One region of the Paenarthrobacter sp. NEAU-H11 genome, then DNA from elsewhere that is predicted to be linked to it. Evidence: riboswitches for the same ligand, from Rfam matches in the RefSeq annotation. Region 1 holds a riboswitch; the other holds the start of a gene.
What was found. Region 1 has a riboswitch for thiamine pyrophosphate ahead of ACQ3DC_RS06205 (ECF transporter S component). Riboswitches for the same ligand answer to the same signal wherever they lie in the genome.

Region 1 (4,205 bases):
AAGTGCGCTGTGCATCCGTTCGGGACGTCCGCCGCCGTACTCATCCGCCTGGATTTCCACCAGCGCGGCCTTGGGGCGCCCGGCCAGCCGGGGAATGGCAAAGGTATGGGGATCCGCCTCCTTCAGCTGGTAGATGGACTTATGGATCAGGAATTCCTTGAGCTGGTCCAGGCTGGCCTTCTTTGCCACGTACCGTGAGAGGCTGGGGCCGGTGTCGCGGGCTGCGAGGCTGAACAGGACATCGGCCACGGCATCGCTGGTGGGACGCGAGGCCGCGGGAAGCTCCAGTTCGCCGGCTGCTTCCCGGGCGGCCAGCCTGAGCGCTGACTCGAACGGTTTTTCCAGCAGGCGGCGGACCTGGATCAGTCCCGGCGCCCATTCCCACTCATCGCTGACGCCTTCGAGTCCGCTGTAGTGGAGCTCGTAGAGGCAGAAGAGCGTCAGCTGGAGATCGTCGTCGCCAATGATGTCCGGGGTGGCAGCCAACTGGCCGGTGACCGCCCGGTGCAGCGCCGCGGTTCCGTCATCCAGGGTTCGGTCATCGGCGGTGCGGCCGCAGGGGCGGGTGCCAAGGGTGCCGGGCGCCTCCGTGAGAAGGGCGAACAAGGCGGTGCTGGCAGGACCGCGCGCTTCAGGGATTTTCATAGTGCTCCTTCAGGTGCGGCGTTGGTGCCGGTTCCGTGACATCGTCGCTGAGGCTTCCTGACCGGTTGCCGCTGTCGCCGCTGTTGCTGCTGTCGCTGCTGGCAACGCCTGCGGGAACGGCGGGGCCTCGGGCGGCCAGGATGATGGCCAGCGCAATCATGGCCAGGCCGAGTGCCAGGTGCAGCCAGTCGTCTGCGTTGTTCGCGGGGAGGAAATTGGCAGGCGTGGTGTCGCCCGCAAGGAAGCCGTACAACCACAGGAGCAGGTAGGTCACGCCCCCGTAGATGAGGAAGTTCCTGGCCTGGGGATGCGTCCGCGCCATCAGGACCCCTGCAATCCCGAAGAGCAGGTGGAGCGCGTTGAGGAGAATGGACACTTGGAAGACGCTCAGTAGCAGCGCCCCTGAACCAGGTCCTGCAAGGCCCAACGAGCCATAGTTGGAGGTAACGCCCGGGATGAAGCCCAGGACGCCGAAAAGGACGAAGACTATTCCCGTTCCGAGGGCGGCCTTTTGCAGGCGTGTTCGCGGGCCCGCCAGGCGGGTGCTTGCTGCCATGTCCTGTTCTCCTCAAAACCCGGGAGACAACATAGTAAGCATGATTACTAATAAATGCTAAGCAGCCTTTGTATTCTGCTGCCGGTGGACGTGCGTGCAGTGTGGGTCAGTCCGCCAGCCTTGGCATTAGTCCGCCCCCGCGGAGTGGAGCATTTCGCGCAGGGCTTCGACCACCAGGTCGTGATCCTGCACTTGGGGAAGCCCTGAAACCGTAACGGTGGCCACGGCGCCCACTCCGGTGACGTACAGCGGGAAGGAGCCGCCGTGCGCGGCGTACCGGCCCTGGTCGAACCATCCCTGGTCCTCGATCCGGCCGCCGCGAAGCCGGCCGCGCAATCCCACCAGCAGTGAGGGGACCTCATACCGTGCCGCCGTGCGCTGCTTCGCCCGGATCCAGTGATCGTTATCCGGCGTCGCACCGGGCAGCGCCGCATGGAACAGAACCTGCCCGCCCTTCGTGATGTCAATCGCGATGGGCAGCCCGCGCTCCTTGCCCAGCTCCACGAGGAGCAGTCCCAGGTTCAGGGAGTCGTCGAGGGAGAAGCCTGGAAACTGCAGTTCCCGGACTTCGCCTTCAATCCGGGCGATCAGTGCCGCCAGCGATCCCTCCGGCTGGATGGCATCGGAATCCGGGTCGAAGTCGGTCACATGCGGGGAATTGGCAGCCATGGCCCACAATCTACCCCCGCCGCGGTGTAAACTGGACAACGCCCAACAGGGTATTTCTGCAACGAATCATTTCAAGCAAAAGCAACATTCAACGACAGGGGAGCGCCGCCGTCGGGCATCACTGGCAATGCCAGGATCCGCAGGTGGGCGCTGAGAGTGCGGGCAGCCGCAGACCCTCGAACCTGATCCGGTTAGTACCGGCGCAAGGGAGTCGAGTTCTCGAAGTGCGCGCAGCGGCAGCAGTGCCGGCAGCCGCGTCCACTTTCCCCTCCTGTTCCTCAGGAGGATCACATGGCAACAACAGCAGTCAAGAAGACCAGCAGCAAGTCCTGGCGCGTCGTGGACATCGTGGTGGCGGCCCTCATTGCCATCGCCGGCGGTGTCATTTTCTGGGCCTGGTCCCAGGGCGCGGCCGCAGTGTCCGGCCCCATGAACGCCACCTACCCGCCACTGACCGGCCTGATCGCCGGCGGCTGGATGATCCCGGCCGTGCTGGGCATGCTCATCATTCGCAAGCCCGGCGCCGCGCTGTTCTGTGAGACGGTAGCCGCCACCGGTGAGCTGCTCATGGGGTCCCAGTATGGGGCTTCCGTGCTGTTCTCCGGCTTCGTCCAGGGCCTCGGCGCCGAGATCATCTTCGCCATCTTCGTGTACCGGAAGTTCAACCTGCCCGTGGCACTGCTGGCCGGTGCCGCCGCCGGTCTCTTCTGCGGCCTCAACGACTCCTTCGCTCCGTGGGGCTGGAACATCGCCTACTCCGGCGGGGACAAGCTGGTGTACATCGTCTTCACCGCCATCTCCGGCGCGATCATCGCCGGCGCCCTGTCCTGGATCGCCACCCGGGGGCTGGCCAGGACCGGGGTCCTGAGCTCGTTCGCGTCGCGGAAGGCAGCTACGGAGCCTGTTTTCTCCTGATGTCGGCACCTTCCCGCCAGGGCGCGCCCACCGCAGTGCGTCCCGCCGCCGTCACGGCCCGCGGCTGGGGCTGGCGGCATGCCGGGCGCACCAGGCCGGCGGTCCATGCCCTCGACCTGGACATCCGTCCGGGAGAGCGGGTGCTGCTTTTGGGGCCTTCCGGCGCCGGCAAGTCCACCCTCCTCCATGCTTTGGCGGGGGTCCTGGGGGATGTGAACGACGACGGCGGCGCGGCCGGCGATTCCGACGAGTCGGGTTCGCTGCTGGTTGACGGAGCCTCCCCCCGCGAGCAGCGCGGGCGCGCCGGCCTTATGCAGCAGGATCCCGAGACGCAGGTGGTCCTGTCGCGCGTGGGTGACGACGCCGCCTTCGGCGCCGAGAACCTCGCCGTGCCCCGCCACGCCATCTGGAGCCGCGTGCACGAGGCGCTGGACGACGTCGGACTTTCCCACCTCCCGCTGGACCATCCGACGTCGGTACTCTCCGGCGGGCAGAAACAGCGGCTGGCGCTCGCAGGCATCCTTGCCATGCGTCCCGGCCTGATCCTGCTGGACGAGCCGACGGCCAACCTGGACCCGGCCGGCGTGCTGGAGGTCCGCGACGCCGTGGCGCGGTGCCTGGACAAGACCGGCGCCACCCTGGTGGTGGTGGAGCACAGGGTGTCCGTGTGGAAGGACCTGGTGGACCGGATCGTGGTGCTGCAGCCCGGCACCGACGCGAAGGACGCCGTGCTGCTGGACGGTCCGCCGGACCAGGTGCTCAGGGAGGCCCGGAGCATGCTGATTGCTGCCGGGGTGTGGGTGCCCGGCTATGTTCCGGACACCCGGCTGCGTGCGGCGGATCCAGCCAGCGGGGCGGGTGGCCTCCTGCTCGCTGCCGAGGAACTGGCGGTGTCCCGTGAACGGGCGCGGCGCAGCGGCTTCCGGAAGGTTCCGCCGGTACCCGTGCAGGCAGGTATTTCCGCGCAGGTCCGGGCCGGGCACGCCTTGGCCGTCACGGGGCCGAACGGGGCCGGGAAGTCCACGTTTGCCCTGACGCTTGCCGGGCTCCTGGAGCCCGTGGCCGGCAAGGTTTCGGCCACGCTGGACCTGAGCCGCGGCGCCGGAATAGACCCGTACAAGTGGAAGGCCGATCAGCTCATCGAGCGGATCGGCACCGTGTTCCAGGAACCCGAACACCAGTTCGTCACAGGGAAGGTGCTGGACGAACTGCTGTTTGGCCCCCGGCACCTTGGCCATGGTGAGGAGCGCGTGGACGAACTGCTGGAGCGCCTGCGGCTTACCCATCTTGTGGATGCCAACCCCTACACGCTTTCGGGCGGGGAGAAGCGGCGGCTGTCCGTGGCAACGGTCCTGGCCGCGCATCCCCAGGTGCTGGTCCTGGACGAGCCTACGTTCGGCCAGGACGCCAACACGTGGGC
Region 2 (4,205 bases), on a different contig from region 1:
CCGCTTTCGCCAGCCTACCTGCGATGACGGCGTGCTTGAAGGCGGCGCCCATCATGGCCGGGTCCTGTGCCCGGGTCACCGCCGTGGCCAGGAGCACGGCATCACATCCGAGTTCCATCGCGAGGGCGGCGTCGGACGCCGTGCCGATTCCCGCATCCAGCACCACCGGAACCGAGGCCCGGGACACGATGAGCTCGATGTTGTGCGGGTTGAGGATGCCCAGGCCGGTGCCAATGGGCGAGCCGAGCGGCATGACCGCGGTAGCTCCCAGGTTCTCGAGCCGAAGCGCCAGGACGGGGTCGTCATTGGTGTACGCAAAAACCTTGAACCCCCGGTTGACCAGCTGTTCGGTGGCGTCCACGAGTTCCACGGCATCCGGCAGGAGGGTGTGTTCGTCAGCGATGACTTCCAGCTTCACCCAGTCGGTTTCCAGGGCCTCCCTGGCGAGCTCCGCGGTGAGGACGGCGTCCCGGGCAGTGAAGCACCCCGCCGTGTTGGGCAGGACCTTGATGCCGTGGTCCAGGAGGAGCTGGAAAAGCGAGCCTGCCTCCTGGGGTGAATAGCGGCGCATGGCCACGGTGGTGAGGGAGGTGCCGGAGGCCAGGAGCGCGGCGCCGAGGCCGTCAAGGCTGGGCGCGCCGCCCGTGCCCATGATGAGCCGGGACGCGAGCGCGACGCCGTCGATCACCAGGGGATCATGAAGGTCCGGCCGGGTGCCGTCGAGGGTGCTGCGGGTTTCCGTCATGGTGTTCAGCCTCCCTGTACTGCCGTGACAAGTTCGACGTCGTCACCCTCGGAGAGTGCGGTAGCGAACCATTGGCTCCGGGGCACCACCTGGGCGTTGCGCGCAACGGCGACGCCCAATTTCCGGCCGTCGGTTGCGTGGCCGTCAGCGGCCAGTGCGCGGCCGGTGACCTCGGTGACGAGCGTGGTGATGGACGCGCCGTCGGCGACTGTATGTCCGGTTCCGTTCAGGGTGATGTTCATGCTGTCTCCTTGGGGTTGGGTAGGGTGGCCGCTGCAGCAGGCCGAACGGCGACGCCGGAAAAGCGGCCGGGATTGAAGGGTGCCCAGCGGGGGTCCTCCCTGCCTTCGAGCAGGTCCCGGCATATCGCCGCCGCTGCCGGGGTGAGGAGGACGCCGTGGCGGAAGAAGCCGGTGGCAATGATGAGCCCTTCCACGCGGCTTTGCCCTGAAGGGCCGTCCTCCAGAGAGACCCGCCCGAGCAGCGGGGCGTTGTCAGGTGTGCCGGGACGGGCCCGGGCTGTGCATTCCAGCAGCTCAAGTTCCGCCACCGCAGGCACCAGGACCTGGGCGTCGCGCAGCAACTGGTAGACGCCCCCTGCCGACACTGCCCCCGCGCTGGTTCCGCTGTCCTTCCCCAGTGCGTCCTCACGCTGCGTTGCCCCGATCACCACGGTGCCGTCCTGCCGGGGGACGATGTACACAGGGATCCCGCGGACCAGTCCGCGGACGGTGGAGGTCAGCAGCGGCTGGAGGTGGGCGGGGACGGCGAGGCGAAGGATGTCACCGTGGACCGGCCGCAACGGCAGGTGCAGCTTTTCCGGCAGCCCGGTCAGGGCCGCAGCGTGCAGTCCGTTGGCCACTACGGTCTCCCTGGCCGCCACCGTTCCTCCGCCCTCCAGCGTGACACCGGCGACGGCTCCGTCCCGCCAGAGCAGGCCCGCTGCCCGGTCCGGCACGGCGTAGCCCTCGGCGGCTCCGGCCACGAAGCTTCCGCCGGTTCCGCCGGCGTGCCGGGCCAGGGCACGGCGGAAGCAGGCGACCAGCAGCCTGGGGTCCACCTGGTGGTCCGCCGGTGTATTCAGCGCCGAGGCAATGGCCGGGCTCAACAGCGGCTCCCGGCGCCGGGCTTCACGGATGGTGAGGGGCTCAACCGTCAGTCCATGGGCCTGCTGCACCTCGCGCAGGTCCAGCAGCGCCTGCCGGTCCGCAGCGTCGGCACCCACGGCGAGGGTCGGCGTCGTAAGATACCCGGGATCCGAACCGGCAGCCGCGGCAAGGCCAGCGGCGAAACCCGGCCAGCGCCCGGAGGCCTCCAGCATGAGCTCCAGGAGGTCCTCCTCCTGGTAATGCAGTTCGCTCACCGGGGCAAGCATCCCCGCCGCGGCCCAGCTGGCACCGGAGCCGGGGGCGTCATCGATTACCACCGCTGAATGTCCGGACCGCCTCGCCTCCCAGGCGATGCCGTGGCCGATGACTCCCCCGCCGATGACCGCAACGTCGGCCTTGAGTGCGGAGCCGGGCGCGGGCCGGTACGGGGCGTCGAGCGCATTGGGCATAAGTGTCTCCTTCCCTACGCCGGTATTAGCCGGATCAGGTCAAGCGGTCGGCTCTGACGCCCTCTCAGCCCGGCGCTTTATGACAGCTGCCGCGGCTCCCGCAGTACGAGGCCCAGTGTAGAGGAACTAGGCTGGCACCCATGAATGTGTCCCACCCTCCTGCCGCTGCATCCCCCGTCCCGGCTACCGACGCCTTTCTCAACGCCGAAGGCAGTTCCGGCGTGCAGGCCGCACGCCTCTACCTCTGCACGGACGCGCGCCGGGAGCGGGGCGATTTCGCGCAGTTCGTCGATGCCGCCTTCGCGGGCGGGGTGGACATCATCCAGCTGCGGGACAAGTCCATCGAAGCCGCCGAGGAGCTGGAGCTCCTGGCCGTACTCAAGGAATCGGCGGTGCGGCACGGCCGGCTGTGGGCGGTGAATGACAGGGCGGACATCGCCGTGCTGTCCGGAGCCCCGGTGTTCCATATCGGCCAAAAGGACCTGCCCCTCAAGGCGGCCCGGACGCTGTTGAACGGCAACGCGGCCATCGGCCTGTCCAGCCACAGCCCGGAGCAGGTGGACGCCGCCCTGGCTGCCGCCGCCGGCCCCTCGGCGCTGGACTACTTCTGCGTGGGGCCGCTCTGGGCAACACCCACCAAGCCCGGACGGGCCGCCGTCGGGCTTGACCTGGTGAGGTACGCCGCCACGGCTGTTGCCGGGGCGGACGGGCAGGAGGACACGCCCGACGGCGGTGTCCCTTGGTTCGCGATTGGCGGCATCGACCACTCCAACGTCGAAGATGTGGTGGAAGCCGGCGCACGCCGAATCGTGGTGGTGCGGGCCATTACCGAGGCTGACGATCCGGCCGCGGCCGCCGCTTCGCTCCTCAGCGCCCTGGACGCCGCCCGCCCATAATCCCGCGCCGGAACTGCCGTGCCTCTCCGGGCCGCTTCCGTGCACTATTGACGAAATTCGGGCTACGCTGATTTTCGTGTCACACCATCGGCTGGCCCCCAATGTCCACGAGCACACCAACGCACTCGAAGCGGCGCTGGGCGCGCTCCGGAGTGAGCTTGAGCTGCCGGGCGCCTACCCTGATGATGCCGTGAAGGACGCCGAGGCCGCGGTGTCCGCATTGCAACTGCCGTCCCATGACCTGACTTTCGTTGAATTCATTACCATCGATCCGGCATCGTCCACCGACCTGGACCAGGCGCTGTTCATCGAGCGGGACGGCAACGGCTACCACGTTCTCTATGCCATCGCCGACGTGCCGGCGTTTGTTACTCCGGGCGGGCCGCTGGACGCTGAGACGCGGCGTCGGGGACAGACTTTTTACACGCCGGACGGCCGCATACCGCTGCATCCCGAAGTCATCAGCGAGGGGGCGGGAAGCCTCCTGCCGGGACAGGACTGTTCCGCGTTCGTGTGGGACTTCCGTCTTGACGTTGACGCGGAGGTCACGGCCGTGGCCGTGCGGCGTGCCCGGATGCGCAGCCGCACCAAGCTCAGCTACAAAGGCGCCCAGGCGGAACTGGACGCCGGCAGCCCTTCCCCTGTGCTGCGCCTCCTTAAAGAGGTGGGGCTCAAGCGCGTGGAGCTGGAGCGCGCCCGGGAGGGTGCCAGCCTGAACATGCCGGACCAGGAGATTGTCCAGCTTCCCGACGGCGGCTACCGGATTGCCGCCGCCCCGCAGCTGCCCGTGGAGGACTGGAACGCACAGATATCGCTGATGACCGGCATGGCAGCCGCACAGCTCATGCTGGCCGGGAAAGTGGGCATCCTGCGCACCATGCCGGCCCCGGACGAGCGTTCCCTGAACCATTTCCGGCTGCAGACAGAGGCCCTCGGAAAGCCCTGGGACGGCGAAGTCAGTTACGGCGAATACCTCCGCAGCCTGGACCCCACCCATCCCCGCCAG

Region 2: it holds a riboswitch for thiamine pyrophosphate, as region 1 does, so the genes downstream of both, thiO (glycine oxidase ThiO) here and ACQ3DC_RS06205 (ECF transporter S component) in region 1, are expected to answer to the same signal.

What each region holds. Positions count from the first base shown of each region.
Region 1 covers NZ_JBNZGA010000003.1:309,631-313,835, reverse strand. Annotated here, with positions in the region: gene ACQ3DC_RS06220 (iron-containing redox enzyme family protein) at 1-645, opposite strand, end outside; gene ACQ3DC_RS06215 (DUF4383 domain-containing protein) at 632-1,201, opposite strand; gene ACQ3DC_RS06210 (heme-degrading domain-containing protein) at 1,328-1,870, opposite strand; TPP riboswitch at 1,957-2,097, shown strand; gene ACQ3DC_RS06205 (ECF transporter S component) at 2,162-2,785, shown strand; gene ACQ3DC_RS06200 (ABC transporter ATP-binding protein) at 2,785-4,205, shown strand, end outside.
Region 2 covers NZ_JBNZGA010000001.1:331,270-335,474, forward strand. Annotated here, with positions in the region: gene ACQ3DC_RS01490 (thiazole synthase) at 1-745, opposite strand, end outside; gene thiS (sulfur carrier protein ThiS) at 751-987, opposite strand; gene thiO (glycine oxidase ThiO) at 984-2,303, opposite strand; TPP riboswitch at 2,298-2,415, opposite strand; gene thiE (thiamine phosphate synthase) at 2,444-3,199, shown strand; gene ACQ3DC_RS01510 (RNB domain-containing ribonuclease) at 3,276-4,205, shown strand, end outside.